DNA from 2 places in the Glutamicibacter sp. BW80 genome. Region 1 is predicted to be linked to the other one. Evidence: predicted binding sites of a transcription regulator. Region 1 holds the regulator's gene; the other holds the start of a gene.

Region 1 (9,155 bases):
TTTCCGACGGGGCCTTCTCCGACCCCGGACGCAACTCGTCCATCGGGAAGCTCATCACATCGGTGGGACCTTCCAGGTCCATCCACTCCACATGCAATTCGCTCATGGCCTCTTCGTCGATGAAGACGACGGAAACTTCCGTTTCCGGGTGAATGAACATCGCCTGGGTGATCGAGTCAGCGAGTTTCTGCACGTCCTGCAGATCCACTTCGTAGTCTGTTTCGTTATTTACTTCGACGCTCATGACTTGTGCCGTCCCCGGGATTGTGCTTTGCGCTGTTGGGTGTCCCAGCGATCGTACGCCGTGACGATATCTGCAATGAGGCGGTGGCGCACCACGTCGCCGGCATCCAGCCGGCACAGGGCGATGTCGTCGATACCCGCCAACACGTCGATCACCATGCGAAGCCCGGAGACCGAGTTACCGGGCAGATCCACCTGAGTGACATCGCCGGTGATGACCATCTTGGAGCCGAAGCCCAAACGAGTGAGGAACATTTTCATTTGTTCGCTGGTGGTGTTCTGCGCTTCGTCGAGAATCACGAAGGCATCGTTCAAGGTGCGCCCGCGCATGTACGCCAAGGGAGCGACCTCGATGGTGCCTGCCTCCAGCAACCGTGGAATGGTCTCCGGGTCGATCATGTCGTGCAGCGCATCATAGAGCGGACGCAGATAGGGATCGATTTTCTCCGTGAGGCTTCCGGGCAAAAAGCCCAGTTTCTCCCCGGCTTCTACGGCGGGACGAGTCAAGATGATGCGGCTGACTTCTTTCGCCTGCAAGGCTGCCACGGCCATAGCCATGGCCAGGAAAGTTTTGCCGGTACCGGCAGGACCCACGCCGAAGGTCACCGTGTTGTCTTCGATGGCGTCGACATAGCTTTTCTGATTCAGCGTTTTCGGCCGGATCGCGCGTCCCCGTCCGGAGAGAATCTTCAGCCCGAGGACGTCGGTGGGCGCATCGGCACCACCGGCGGAGAGCATCTTGATGATCTGCTCAATGGTGTCTGCGCTCATCCGGGAGCCGCGGCTGGCAAGTGCACGGGCCTCTTCGGTCACACGCTGAGCCTTGCGCACCTGCACGGGCTCGCCAACCAGGGTCAAGGAAGCGCCATTGGGGCGAAACTGCACCAGCGGGTAGGCGCCGGTCAGAATGCGCAACAATTCATCGCTTGGACCCAGCGTGGCAACCATGAGTTCGGGAGTGTCGAAGGTGATCGTCAATGACGCGGGGCCGGATTCGACCGGCATCTTGTTCTGTTCAACCTGCATGCAGTGCTTAGTGCCCCTTTGCTGAGCTTGGCAATGATTATTGTTCTTGTCCCCTACAGTCTATCTAGTTCAGCACGCTTAGGGGATAATTTCGCAGGTAGCTAGAGCACAAAAATCTGAAGTGATTCTAAAGCATCTGTGGTGGTAAAGGTATAGATTTGGTTACGAATCCTTCGTTAGACTCCTTTTTGGCGATCCCGGGCGCCATCATGTGCCAAACTATTTGAGCGCCAGAGCTGGTTTACAGCAAGGTGTCAAGTGAATAATCAACGGATTGGTAAGTAGTGCAAGGAAGAATTACGAGGTTGATCTCCAAGCGGGTAACCGTCACCGGAGTCTGTTTAACTCTCGTCGTAGCAGCTGGCTGCGGTCTTGCCTCGCGCGAAGAATCCCACGAAATGCCGATCAGTACTGCCGCGGGTACCGTGGGACTGCCTCCTGCCAACGATTCGGTGGAGCACCATTCCCCGATCGACAGGCTCCCGATCTACTGGCTTGAAAATATGGACCTCGGGGTTTTCCTCTACCGCGAGTACGCCACAAAAAACGCCACTGGCGAGCCGATCGGCGATTCAATCTCCTACCTGCTCAACGAAAAGCCGGCCAATGCCGAGTGGTACACGCATCTGAAGCCTTCGGGTGAAGTTGGCGTGTCCATGAACCAGGACAATGTGATCACCCTGGACCTACCGGAGAAGGTCTTCGGTGCAAAGCTTGATCGTGGCCTTTCCGAACGCACAATTCAGCAGCTGGTGTTCACCGCCACCGCCGCCGCGTCCAACGCAGGCCTCCTCGTTGGCTCGCTGCCACCGAAAGTGAGAATTCTGGTTGACGGCCGGGCCAACGCCACGGTCTTCGGCGACTTGCGACTGGCGGACTCCTACGACCGCGATGCCTCATTCATGGCCCCGATTTGGATTATCGACCCGCAATACGGGTCGACCCGCAAGGCCGGTCAGATCCAGTTCAATGCTCGCGCCTCGAAGTTCAGCGACGGCATCTATTACAGCTTGGAGAGCAAGGACAAGTCGGGAAAGCTCACCGTGCTCACCGCCGAGAAGCCAATCCCGGAAGATAAGGTCAATCCCGATGGCTCCTTTGATTTCACCAAGCAGCTGAGCGTAGGCGCCTACAAACTCACCTTCTGGGGCAGGGAATCCGGATCCGAAGAAAAGATCGCCTCGGTATCCAGCGAGTTCACCATTAAATAGGCTGCGAATATTCGCTACCAATTAAAAAGTTCCGCAGGCCGTCGGCCTGCGGAACTTCTTAATTGCTGAACCTTTCGGCGGCTACAGTTCTCCGAGCAGATGCCGAACCAGAACGAGGGCTGCCGGCCCGGCCGTCGAAGCGCGTAGCACGTGCTCGCCTAAGAGCGCGGCCTTGGCTCCGGCGCCGACAAACTGATCGAGCTCCGCGTCGCTGATCCCGCCTTCGGGGCCCACTACCAACGTCACCCCCGCATGCGCCGGGGCCGAATCGAGCCACGACCGGGTTTCCTCGGCCACCGAGCATTTAGCTGATTCATGCAGGATCAGAACCAGCTCGCCCTGGGCAGCAAGCTGCGCGATCTGTCCGGCCAGAGCCTTGGACCCGAGCGGGTCCAAGACCTTTGGTTCGAAGGCGCGGCGTGACTGCTTCTGTGCCGAACGCACCTGCGAACGCCATTTAGCTAAGGCCTTTTCGGCCTTCGGCCCATTCCAACGCACAATCGATCGATCGGCCTGCCAGGGGCGGACCGTGAAAATTCCCAGTTCCACCGCCGATTCCACGGCCTGTAGATCCCGGTCGCCCTTGGCCAGCGCCTGCACCAGGCCGACCGGGTGGACCGGCGGCGCTTCTTCGATGCGTTCCACCACGGTCACGCTGAGCAGGTCCTTGGCCGCGGCACTGACCTTGACTCGCAACCGGAGCCCGGTGCCGTCGAGCAAGTCCAGCTCCTCGCCGGGCGCCACACGCTTGACCGCAACCGCATGGTGGGCCTCGGGCCCGGTGAGCTCCAAGCTGTCCCCCACCATGGCCTCAGCTGCTTGCTGAGCGTCGATCACGAAGCTGTGATTGCTCATGCTCAGCGTTGGTTCAACTTGTCACGCAGTCGCGAGAACATTCCACCGGACTGTTCGACGCGGCCGGCGGTCATCTCTTCGCCACGCAATGCCGCCAGCTGCTCGAGCAGCTCACGCTGTGCGGCGTCCAGCTTCGTCGGAGTCTCCACCTGCAGGTGCACCACGATGTCGCCACGCTTGCCACCGCGCAGGCGCGGCACACCCAGCCCTGGCAGAGTGATGGTGTCCCCGTCCTGGGCGCCCGATTCCACGGTGATCTGCTGTTCACCATCGAAGGTTTCCAGCTTCAGCTCGCAACCGAGGGCGGCGCCGGTCATTGGGATGGCCATCTTCGCGTGCAAGTCGGTCTGCGCGCGTTCGAAGACCTTGTGGCGGCGTACGTCGATTTCGACGAAGAGGTTTCCGTTCGGGCCACCGCCGGGACCGGCTTCGCCCTGTCCGCGCAGCTGGATACGAGTGCCGGCATCGACACCGGCCGGAATGTTCAGCGACTTCGAGACGTGCTCGCGCACGCGTCCCTCGCCATTGCATTCATTGCATGGATCCGGAATGGTCGTGCCAAAGCCACGGCAGGCCGGGCAAGTTTCCACGGTCATCATCTGGCCGAGGAAGGAACGCACCGGACGCTGGATCTGGCCCGCACCGCGGCAGGTTTCGCAGGTAACCGGGCTGGTGCCGGGCCGGCAGCAAGAGCCTTCACAGACCTTGCAGGTGACGGCCGTTTCCATCTCGAGCGGGTATACGGTGCCCTTGACAGCGTCGACCAAATCGATGGTGATGGTGATCAGCGCGTCGCGGCCGGCCTGCGTGCGCGAGGCCGGCCCTTGGGCTTGCCCGCCGCCGAAGAACTGTTCGAAGATGTCGCCGAAGCCACCGAAGTTCTGGCCTCCGCCGCCGAATCCCTGCTGGCCGTTGCCGTTCAGGTCGCCGGTGGCGTCGAAGTTGGCGCGCTTCTTTTCGTCGGAAAGGACTTCGTAGGCTCGTGTGACGAGCTTGAACTGCTCGGCTGCCCCCTCGCCTGGGTTGACATCGGGGTGCAGCTTGCGCGCCAGCTTGCGGTAGGCGCTCTTGATTTCCTGCGGGGTCGCGTCCTGGGCAACACCCAGCGTCTCGTAATGCGAGCTCACGATATTCGCCGTGTCCTTTCGTAAAAATATAAAACGTTGTTGCTGACGAAACTAGTTCGTCAAAATCTTTGACAGGTAACGGGCAACCGCCCGGACCGAAGACATGGAGGTTGGATAATTCATCCGCGTCGGACCGAGCACTCCAAGCTTGTTCCTGGTGTCCGAGCCATAGGTTGTCGCGATGACCGTTGCGTCGGAAAGCTGCCCGTAATGGTGCTCGGTGCCAATGGCTACCGCCACGCCCCGAGAGTCCGCTTCCAACTCGGAGAACAGCTTCAGCAGCACCACCTGCTCTTCAAGCGCTTCGAGCACCGGGGTGAGCGTCAGCGGGAAATCTCCCACCGAACGGGCAAGGTTCGCGGTCCCCGCCATCACGATGCGCTGGGTGTTAGCCGCACGTGCCATCTCCTGCAAGGAACCGAGCACCGTCATGAACAGCGTATCTTCCAGAAGCTGGAGCGGAATTGATTCGGTGGTCAGCGAACCTACGAGATCTGCCAACTGCCGACCGCCAAAGGCCTTGAGCACGCCTTGCTTCATACCCTGCAGTTCGTCGTCGCTATACGCCCTGGAAGTGCCGATCATCCGCTGGTCGACGGTGCCATTGGAGGCAATCATGACCATCAATACCTGGGATGAGCCAAGTCCGACTAGGTCCAGATTGCGCAGCGATGCGGTGTCATAGTGCGGCACCTGGATCAACGCCACCTGATTCGTCAAACGTGCCAGCAAGCGCACGGTGCTATGCAAGACTTCATCTAAATCCTGGGAATTATCCAAGATTTTGTTGATGGCCTCGCGCTCCGCCCGAGACAACGGCTTAAGCTCGCCGATCTGGTCAACGAATCGGCGATAGCCTTTTTCCGTGGGTATTCTTCCCGAGGAGGTGTGCGGGGCAGCGATGAGCCCCTCTTCTTCCAGCAAGGCCATATCATTGCGAATCGTGGCAGCAGAAACTCCCAGGTTATGCCGATCAAGCAAAGCCTTTGAACCTACCGGTTCATGCGACTGGACGTAGTCCTCCACAATGGCGCGTAAAACGTCCAGACGTCGAAACTCGCTCACGTCAACACCTCCTATGAACTCCGGCAAGGATTTGGCACTCTAACCTATCAAGTGCCAAGTCTAATACCTACATCGGTTGCTAGCATTGGATTTCGAGCGTATTCGATCACAGCGAAAGGCAGTACGTGACCAATTACTCCTGGGGAGCCCACGACCTCAGTGCACCTGCACCGAAAAAACTGCGTCAAGTTCCGATATCAATGGGCCTACTACTCGAAGACGTGGACAGCGGTTGGGTCGGCGAAGTGGTGCGTACCGAGAAGTCCGGAGGAATGCGGGTGATCGTTTTAGAAGACCGGCGGGGCAAGACCCGCTCTTTCCAAGCGGGCTTCGGCTTCCTGCTCGAAGGCGAGCCGGTGGAGATCGTTGAGCCACAAGCCAAGGCATTGGCGCCAAAGAACATGGTTTCAGCTTCCGGTTCCCGGGCGGTCACCGGTTTGAAGGCCCGCGAGGCACGCGCCAGCCGGATCTGGGTCGAAGGCAAGCACGATGCCGAACTAGTGGAGAAAGTCTGGGGCCATGACCTGCGCGTGGAAGGCATCGTCGTTGAGCCTCTGCATGGCGTCGACGATCTTGCCGGCGCCATTCGCGCTTTCAATCCCTCGCCCGAACGGCGTCTGGGGATCTTGGTTGACCACCTGATTGCGGGCACCAAGGAAGAACGTATCGTGAAGGAAGCGATGGCGGTTCCCGGTGCGGCGAATCATGTCCTGATTCTTGGTCATCCGTATGTCGACGTGTGGCAGGCGGTGAAACCGGCAGCACTTAATATTGAGAAGTGGCCGGTGATCCCCCGTGGAACGGATTGGAAAACCGGAATATTACGCGCGTTCGGCTGGCCGCATTCAACTGCCGAGGACATCGGGCTGGGTTGGCAGCGCATCCTTTCCCGAGTTGACCACTACGCACAGCTTGAACCGCAGCTGCTGGGTAAGGTCGAGGAGCTCATCGATTTTCTAACCAGCGAAGATTACGGTTTCCTAACGATTGACTAATAGTTGGATTTTTAGGGCGGGTTGTACTCTGCGTCGCTAGATCCTCGATAGAATCAGATCGACCACCCACTGCTAAACAAGGAAGCGCCACGTGACTGCACGCAAGACCGTACCGCCGGAAAATTCACGTTTCGAAGGTTCCAAGGTCTCGGCTTTGCCCTTGACTCCTTCCGAGGATCGCCAATGGGCCATGATGTCGCATTTCGGCGCGGTACTGGGATGCATTCCCGCGGCCATCATCTTCGCCGTGTACCGCGACCGTGGACCTTTTACCTCGCAGGAGTCGAAAGAAGCCTTCAACTTCACGTTTCCGCTGACCATTTTGGCCATCGTGCTGAACGTGCTCACCCTGGTTCCCGGGTTTGGCTGGGCGTTCGCGGTAGCCACCGTGGCGCTTTGGGTCTATATGACGCTGATGGGCGCCCGTGCAGCCATCCAGGCTAACAAGGGACGCCCATACCGCTACGCATTCAACCTGCGGCTAATGAAGTAACAATCCTTGCTGAAACTTTAGAAGTCCAACAGTTCCCGCACTACAAGGTCGGCCAGGAGCCGACCTCGTTGCGTTAACACGATCGTTCCGGCAAAGGCCGACTGCGGTTCGATCAGCTCGTCGGCAATGAGTCCGGCAACTGCCCGACGGCCATGCTCATCCAATTCGGCGATCGGCATGCCGCTGCCCAACCGGGTCAGCAGCATCGTGCGCTCCAGTTTGACTGCCTCGGCATCGGGGAACTCGCGGCCGTGGCCCGGGGAAATCCCGCCGTCGATCCGCTGCTGGTAGGCCGAAGGATGCTTCACATTCCACCAGCGCAGGCCACCAACATGCGAATGGGCACCCGGTCCGGCGCCCCACCAGTCTCCGCCTTGCCAGTAGGCAACGTTATGCCGGCAAGCATGCCCTTCGCCCTTGGCCCAGTTGCTAACTTCATACCAGCGGAAGCCCGCGGCCGCGAACATTTCATCGGCCAGCTGATACTTTTCGGCATGATCGTCATCGTCGATGTTCGGTACCTGTCCGCGGCGAATCTGCGCCGCAAGCTTGGTGCCCTCTTCAATAATCAGCGCGTAGGCCGAAATGTGATCCGGTTCATAGCTCAAAGCCGCTTCCACGCTGGTGCGCCAATCCTCCAAGGACTCCCCCGGAGTCCCATAGATCAGATCGACGCTCACCTGGAGACCCACTTCGCGAGCCCAGCGGACCACCTGCGGCACGCCCTTGGGATCGTGGGTTCGCTCCAGCACCGCCAGCACATGTGGCACCGCCGACTGCATGCCAAAGGACACGCGGGTGAACCCGCCGTCCTTGAGCTCTTGCAGGCTTTCACGGGTCACCGAATCCGGGTTCGCCTCGGTAGTGACCTCGGCGCCGGGCTTCAGCCCGAATTCGCTGTTGATGCGTGCCAAAACCGACACCAGGTCGCTGGCTGGCAGTAGGGTCGGGGTGCCGCCACCGAAGAACACGGTCTCGATTTCACGATGCGGCAAGCCAGATTTGTCCATCACTTGCCGAGCGAAGCTGATTTCCTGGCTGACGGTGGCCGCATAGCTGGCTTGGCTCGCCCCGGAACCAAGTTCCTTTGCGGTGTAGGTGTTGAAGTCGCAGTATCCGCAGCGCACCGTGCAGAACGGAATATGTACATAAAAGGACATGGTCCGCTCCTGCGCATTGTGTGAACACAATGCGGGGAGCAGACCATCGGCCGGAGCCGGATCGCCATCAGGCAAAACTGAGGGCATTTACTTCTTTTTCTCTTCGCCGGTGGACAACGCGGCGATGAAGGCTTCCTGGGGAACCTCCACGCGGCCGACCATCTTCATTCGCTTCTTACCGGCCTTCTGCTTTTCCAGCAGCTTGCGCTTGCGGCTGATATCGCCGCCATAGCACTTGGCCAGCACATCCTTGCGGATGGCGCGAATGGACTCGCGGGCGATGATGCGCGAACCGATGGCAGCCTGAATCGGCACCTCGAACTGCTGGCGTGGAATCAGTTCACGCAGCTTGCCGGTCATCATCACGCCGTATGAGTACGCCTTGTCGCGGTGGGTGATCGCGCTAAACGCGTCCACCTGCTCACCCTGCAGTAGAATATCGACCTTGACCAGGTCTGCAACCTGACTTCCGTCGGCCTTCCAGTCCAAGGATGCGTAACCACGCGTACGTGACTTCAGATGGTCGAAGAAATCGAAAACGATCTCGGCCAGCGGCAGCGTGTAGCGCATTTCTACGCGTTCTTCGCTGAGGTAATCCATACCGCGCAAGGTGCCGCGACGTCCCTGGCACAATTCCATGACCGAGCCGATGAATTCGGATGGAGCGAGAATAGTTGCCGAGACCAGTGGTTCGTGAACCTCGAGGATCTTGCCTTCGGGGAACTCCGAGGGGTTGGTCACGGTGGTCAACTGCTTGTCTTCGCCCATGACCTCATAGACCACGTTCGGAGCGGTAGAAATCAGGTCGAGGTTGAACTCGGCCTCCAAACGCTCACGGGTGATTTCCAGGTGCAAGAGCCCCAAGAAGCCAACGCGGAACCCGAAGCCCAAAGCGACGGAAGTCTCTGGCTCGTACACCAGGGCGGCGTCGTTGAGCTGAAGCTTATCCAAAGCATCGCGCAGCGCCGGGTAATCAGTAC
Region 2 (7,006 bases), on a different contig from region 1:
CTTGCCAAGGTTCAACAATTGATTCTGCTGACCATCGAGCATCGACCTGCCGAAGGCGATCTGCTCGGAGCGTTGCTCAGCGACGCAGACCTAGAGGTTTTGGCACGACCAGCCAAGGCCTATCAACGCTATGCCCAAGCTATCCGGGACGAATACGATCATGTGCCGGCAGCAGACTTTGCCCGAGGCCGAGCAAGCATTCTTCGTGAGCTCCTGCGAAAAGACCGGCTGTATTGCACCGCGTCTGCTCAGGAACGCTGGGAAAAACAAGCACGGGCGAACCTTGAGGCCGAGCTTGACCGACTCCACGTGCAAGCCTGAGAACGCTCAAACGCACTCTGCTTGCCGGTTAACGACCCGAGGGCCTGCTTCGTGGTGAAGCAAGCCCTCGGGTTCAGGTTGTCCTGCGAGACAGGTGCCTGGGAAGTACGGAAGCTTAGAAGCCGCCCATTCCGCCCATGCCACCCATGTCGTCGCCACCTGGCATGGCAGCGCCAGCAGGAGCTGGCTTATCTGCAACGACTGCCTCGGTGGTGAGGAACAGACCTGCGATAGATGCAGCGTTCTGCAGGGCCGAACGAGTCACCTTCACTGGGTCATTGACGCCGGCTTCCAGCAGGTCAACGTACTGACCGGTGGCAGCGTTCAGGCCGTGGCCAGCTGGCAGGCCCTTGACCTTGTCGGCGACTACGCCTGGCTCCATGCCGGCGTTCAGTGCGATCTGCTTCAGTGGTGCTTCGATGCCAACACGAACAATGTTCGCGCCGGTGGCTTCGTCGCCTTCCAACTCAAGCTTGGCGAATGCTGCGGCGCCTGCCTGAATCAGAGCCACGCCACCACCGGCGACGATGCCCTCTTCAACAGCTGCCTTAGCGTTACGCACAGCATCTTCGATGCGGTGCTTGCGCTCCTTGAGCTCCACCTCGGTTGCGGCGCCGGCCTTCAGCACAGCGACACCACCGGAAAGCTTTGCGTGGCGCTCCTGCAGCTTCTCGCGGTCGTAGTCCGAATCGGTGTTCTTGATTTCGGCTGCGATCTGCGCCTTGCGGCCCTCGATAGCGTCGGCGTCGCCGCCGCCTTCAACGATGGTGGTCTCGTCCTTGGTGATAACGACCTTGCGGGCGGTACCCAGAACTTCGAGGCCAACGGTGTCCAACGACAGGCCGATTTCCTCGGAAACAACCTGGCCACCGGTCAGCAGTGCGATGTCGGTCAGCATTGCCTTGCGACGATCGCCGAAGCCTGGAGCCTTGACGGCTACAGACTTGAACAGGCCACGGATCTTGTTCAGGATCAGGGTGGCCAGTGCTTCGCCCTCTACGTCTTCGGCGATGATCAGCAGCGACTTGTTCGACTGCATGACCTTCTCCAGCAAGGAAACCATATCCTTGACCGAGGAGATCTTCGAGTTGACGATCAGGATGTAAGGGTCTTCCAGCACGGTCTCCTGACGCTCAGCGTCGGTGACGAAGTATGCGGAAATGTAGCCCTTGTCGAAGCGCATGCCCTCGGCCAGCTCCAGCTCAAGGCCGAAGGTGTTGGACTCTTCTACGGTGATAACGCCCTGCTCGCCAACCTTGTCCAGTGCTTCGGCGATCAGTGCGCCGATTTCTGGATCGCCAGCGGAGATCGAAGCGGTAGCAGCGATCTGCTCCTTGGATTCGATCTTCTTAGCAGCGGTGAACAGCTCGGCGGTGACGGCTTCTACAGCCTTGTCGATGCCGCGGCGTAGCGCGATTGGGTCGGCGCCGGCAGCAACGTTGCGCAGGCCTTCCTTGACCAGAGCCTGAGCGAGCACGGTAGCGGTGGTGGTACCGTCACCGGCGACGTCGTCAGTCTTCTTGGCAACTTCCTTGACGAGCTCGGCACCGATCTTCTCGTATGGATCCTCGAGCTCGATTTCCTTGGCGATGGACACACCGTCGTTGGTGATAGTGGGTGCGCCCCACTTCTTCTCCAAAACAACGTTGCGGCCGCGTGGGCCCAAGGTCACCTTAACGGCGTCCGCCAGAATGTTCAGGCCGCGCTCAAGTCCGCGGCGTGCTTCCTCGTCAAATGCAATCATCTTGGCCATAGTGGCTTTCGGTCCTTTCGGGGACGATTTTGCGAAAATGCAACCGACAGACAGCGCCCGCGACGGACGAGCACACCGTTGCCGGCATCGGGCCGACAATTCGGATTAGCTCTCGCTATCTGAGGTATTCTTCACGCTCCGTGCGTTGAGCAACCGCCGAGACGAAAGGGTTCGATTCTAAAACGAACAACCGATCGGCATTAGCAGTCGTAACGCATGAGTGCTAATACAAATATTGGCACTCTCGCATGGCGAGTGCAAGCTGATCGGCTGTGAGCGAAGCTAATTATTACTTCGAGTTCAACGTATCGTCAGCGCCAAGGACGACCGAAACTCGGTTGGGGATGTTCCGGGTCTGCAGAACCTCATCGATGTTCAAGACTTCGGCGGCTTTTTCCGCGGTGGTCCGGTAGGCCTCGGACATGTAATACACCGTCGAGGTCTCGGCGTCTCGGGTCCAATTATCCGTCACGATATTCGTGAAATCAGCCTCGGCAAGCAATTCTTCGCCTGCCCCTGCAGCTCCTGCAATACTTGCGCCGTTGTACACGCCGATGAGTTGTCCGTACAACACGTCAGCGTCATCGATGGTGCTAGACGGAGTTGCGCTTTCGGATGCGGCTTCGCTTTGGTCAGAAGAGCCTTCGCTCTCCGCCGGTGCCGAGGTTTGCCTCGGTTCGGACCCTGCTAGACGATCGGCAACGCCTGGACCAAAGAAGAATCCGGCACCACCAATCAACAACACCGCAATCGCGGACAGAACTACCCAACGAAGCTTGCTGTCCTTGCCCTTGGCGGCGGCAGACTGCGCCCAGCCGTGGGCGTGATGCGACCCAACGCGGGTACTAAACTCCGGAACGCGATCGAATTCGTCACGTGGGTAGTTGGTCATTCTTGTCCTTGCTCGAGGTCTGGCTGGCCGAGGCCGGCTATGAACTTAGCGTTCCCCGCCGACGGTACCGCTCACACGACGCTTAGTAGATCGAAGTCTACGCAACCGCTTTACCAGCATTGGGTCATAGGCCATCGCCGCATCCGTGTCGATCAGCTGGTTGAGTAGCTGATAGTAGTTTGTCGGCGAGATAGAGAACTGCTTGGTAATAGCTTGTTCCTTGGCTCCGGCATACTTCCACCACAGCTTCTCCATGTTCAAGATCTGTTGCGAACGCTCGTCCAGCTCGGAATCGGGGTTCATCACGAAATCCACTAAAACCTCATTGCCAGCCATACGTTCACCTCATCCTAGAACTTCGAAAAGTCGGGTTTATTCATGCATATTTATCCACGCGTGGTGGACACACCACCGATATTCTAACCAATCAACCAACGCCGTGCCGTGTAACACGGCACAACCGCGCCGGAAAACCGGCAGAATGGTTGCCATGAACAACGAGCAGCCCGCCCTTTTCGACGCTCCCGAGCCTACCGCGCCGCCGGCATATTCCACCGAAGACTTCCCCTTCTTCTTTGGTGCAAAATCGCTGGCAAGTCGCGGGTTTATCGCCGCGGATTGGGTTTCCACTTTGGAACCGCTCGATGGCGTGTTGCAGGAAATCGCACGTAAGTTGGCGGCACGCTCACAGGCTGGCGAGCAGATACTCCCGGCCCCAGAGGTGATGTTGCGCGCACTATCGCTACCCGTAGCCGAGATCAAAGTCCTGATCATGGGTCAAGACCCCTATCCGACGCCCGGACAGGCGAATGGCTTGGCCTTCGCCGCAGCGAAGAACGTGCGCCCCCTGCCGCGTAGCTTGCGCAACATTTACAAGGAGCTGTTCGTAGATCTTGGCGTGCCCGAAGCTGGGCATCCAGACCTCGGCGCCTGGCATGAGCAAGGGGTCATGCTGCTCAATCAGGTTCTCTCTGTGACTGCGTCTAACGCCGGCAGTCACCAGAAGCTTGGCTGGGCACCGGTAGTTGAAGCGATTATCGCTACGCTCAATGCCCGCAAGGTGCCGGTGGTGGCTGTTCTGTGGGGTGCCCACGCACAGAAGCTTGGTACCCTGATGAACAATATGCCCCAGCTTCGCAGCGCTCATCCTTCCCCGTTGTCCGCTTCACGTGGATTCTTTGGGTCAAAGCATTTTTCGCAAATCAATAGGCGCCTGGCCGAAATCGGCCAGGCGCCTATTGAATGGAAACTGCCGGCCGGCTAGCGGCGGCGGATGCGTCGGCGTTCGCGCCGTGCGTTGGAGGTCAGCGGACGGCACAGTGTGTCGCCGAAGACCACACCACCGGCGATGGACAGCATGATTGCAAACGCGTTGAACATTTCCACCAGGCCGGCGAACATTTCATCCACCTCGAAAACGATGCCGTACATGGCCCGGAAGATCATCAGGCCAGGCAGCATGAACATGACCGCGGGGGCTGCGATCACGAGCTGAGGTGAATTCAGCTTGTCCGCCAGGAAGCGCGCAGCGAAGCCAATGGCCGTGGACACCACCGCTGGCGTTGCCCGAGCGCCAAGCCCGACCTGCTCCGCCAAGAGCAGCACCAGATAGCCGCCGACCGCGATCAACGCGGTAGGAAGCAACAAGCGCTGTGCGGTCTGCTCGGTGACCGAACCGGCCAGAATGGCGACTGCTACCAAGGCGATCAGCATCCATGTCGGATAATCGGTGGCGACGATTTTATGGACATCCACCTTGTCCCCGCCCAATACGGATGAAACCACCAACGCCGCGGAGATCCCGGAAAGTATTGCCGTATAGGTCAACCCAGCGGAAAATAGACGTCCGACCGCGGTGACCGGAAAGCCATTGATTGCGTCTTGCAGCGCCGAAACAAATCTGCCAGAAGGCAGCAGAAGCAAGATGCCACCAGAGACTACCAACGCCGGATCCAATGGTGCGTGGACCTGATGGCTAAGCAAGGCTATTCCGGTGACGGTAAAAGTCGAGGTCGCCACGGTGAAGAACTCTGGGACCCGCCATCGGGATCCATACCGGCCTATCTGCGAGATCAGCCAGGACGAAGCCATCGCGACGAGTGCACCGAGCCATGAACCGCCGATGAACAGGACGAAGGCGGCGGCGAAAACCGATTGGCCAACCGCAACGAACCAACGCGGGAAAGGCTTCGGCTTCCGTGTGATCCTTTTAAGCCGCTTGGCAGATTCGGTCCGCGAAACACCACCAGCGATGATGTCCGAAACCAGCTCGTGCACCATCACCATGCCCGCGTAGTTCGTAGTGTACGAACGCACCACGCGCAGGATAGAGTAGCTCTCAGCTTCTGGCGGGCTGTAGTTCAGGTGCAACGATTGATTGGTGATATCCACGTCTAGGTGGCTAAGCCCTAGGGCTGCGGTCACCGCGATGATGCTGGTTTCCACTTCCAAAGCACCAGCCCCATAGCGAATCAGCGTTTCGCCAAGGTCCAGCGCAAACTCCATGGTTCGCCGCGCCGAAGCATCTTGATCGACGTTGACCCTAGGGTTCGCGTAGGGGGTGCCGCGCAATCGGTCAACGACCTTCAGCGCCTCAGTCGGCGGCGTATCCGAGATCCACATTTTTGCCAGCAAACGGCGAGCCACCGGGTTGGCCCGTGTAGGCATCAGTGTAATGCCGTCATCAGAGGTGTAGACCTGGCCGGTACGCGACTCGATATCCGCCACGTCCGCTGACGCAACGCTCGCACTTACCGCGGTATTTAGCGGTAGCTCGGAGGCCATGGTCGTCTCAAAAGACGCCGTCTCGGGAAGGTGCCCCATGTTGATTTCACTCGTCGAAATACGAGGTAGCGACCCGGCCAATGGCGAAGGATCTTCTCCTGGATTTTTCGAATCCGCGTGCTTCTCACCATGGTCTTGCTGCGCCACGAATCACTCCCCCTAGGCTCTTGTTCTATTCGTCATCCTCACGATACAACCACGGCAAGTAAAGCGGGAGAATGGAATCAAAATAGGCCGAGTATCCCTGAACACATCTGGCATTTTTGCTGTCGGAAATAAATTTATCGGTGGACTGGTTACCCATTTAGATGCAATTGCATGGAAATCTAAGAGAAGAGGATCATTGTGAGTTCCATCGGTCAAACAAGCCTCCGGCCTGAAATTGGTGTTGAAACTTTCGGGGATCTCTCCGAAGACCAGCAGGGCAAGCAGTTATCGCACGCTCAGGTTATTCGCAACGTCATCGTCGAAGGGCAGAAGGCCGAAGAAGTTGGCCTTGATTTCTTCGGCGTTGGTGAACATCACCGAGACGATTATGCTGTATCGTCGCCGGAAATAATTCTCGCGGCGCTGGCGCAAGTCACCGACAAGATCCGCCTCGGTACCGCGGTAACGGTGCTCTCCAGCGATGACCCGGTTCGGGTGTACGAGCGCTTCGCAACGCTCGATGCCATCGCGCAGGGACGTGCCGAAATTATCGCCGGACGCGGATCCTTCATCGAGTCCTTCCCGTTGTTTGGGCTCAACCTCGAGGACTATGAGTCTCTCTTCGAAGAAAAACTCGATCTCCTGGCTAAGGTCCGATCCGGAGAGCCCGTGACCTGGTCTGGAGAACACCGCGGCGCTTTGAACAGCCAACAGCTGTACCCGCTATTGGAAAACGATGCGCTCACCACTTGGGTGGGCGTCGGCGGCAGCCCGCAGTCGGTACTTCGCGCCGCTCGCCACGGCCTTCCACTCTTTCTCGCAATCATTGGCGGCCAGCCATCAGCCTTCGAGCAGCTAGTTCAGCTTTACCACCGCGCGTTGAAAGAGCTGGGCAAGCAACCTCAAAAGGTGGGTGCGCACTTCCACGGATTGGTTGCACCGACCGATGCGGAAGCTCTCGAACTGTTGTGGCCGCACTATCAGCGCACCATGAATCGCTTGGGCGCCGAACGCGGTTGGCCGCCGGTTAGCAAAATGCGCTTGGAGGCCGCTATGGGGCCTGAAGGTTCCATGATGGCCGGTAGTCCGCAGACCGTCGCCACCAAGAT

What was found. Region 1 encodes HrcA, which represses chaperone genes, less so after heat shock. Its sites were predicted from a motif close to TTNGCACTCGNNNNNNNCGAGTGCNAA; they were not measured.
Region 2: groL (chaperonin GroEL) is a predicted target of HrcA. The motif match lies at 2,275-2,301, and genes of this name have one in related genera.

What each region holds. Positions count from the first base shown of each region.
Region 1 covers NZ_NRGV01000030.1:19,959-29,113, forward strand. The annotation lists gene ybeY (rRNA maturation RNase YbeY) at 1-244, opposite strand, end outside; gene CIK76_RS06725 (PhoH family protein) at 241-1,269, opposite strand; gene CIK76_RS06730 (GerMN domain-containing protein) at 1,668-2,480, shown strand; gene CIK76_RS06735 (16S rRNA (uracil(1498)-N(3))-methyltransferase) at 2,562-3,335, opposite strand; gene dnaJ (molecular chaperone DnaJ) at 3,338-4,462, opposite strand; gene hrcA (heat-inducible transcriptional repressor HrcA) at 4,514-5,527, opposite strand; gene CIK76_RS06750 (DUF3097 domain-containing protein) at 5,653-6,522, shown strand; gene CIK76_RS06755 (DUF4870 domain-containing protein) at 6,614-7,015, shown strand; gene hemW (radical SAM family heme chaperone HemW) at 7,033-8,262, opposite strand; gene lepA (translation elongation factor 4) at 8,263-9,155, opposite strand, start outside.
Region 2 covers NZ_NRGV01000075.1:144,118-151,123, forward strand. The annotation lists gene CIK76_RS18530 (DUF4031 domain-containing protein) at 1-321, shown strand, start outside; gene groL (chaperonin GroEL) at 437-2,074, opposite strand; gene CIK76_RS18540 (LytR C-terminal domain-containing protein) at 2,364-2,966, opposite strand; gene CIK76_RS18545 (DUF3263 domain-containing protein) at 3,012-3,302, opposite strand; gene CIK76_RS18550 (uracil-DNA glycosylase) at 3,457-4,230, shown strand; gene CIK76_RS18555 (threonine/serine exporter family protein) at 4,227-5,897, opposite strand; gene CIK76_RS18560 (LLM class flavin-dependent oxidoreductase) at 6,096-7,006, shown strand, end outside.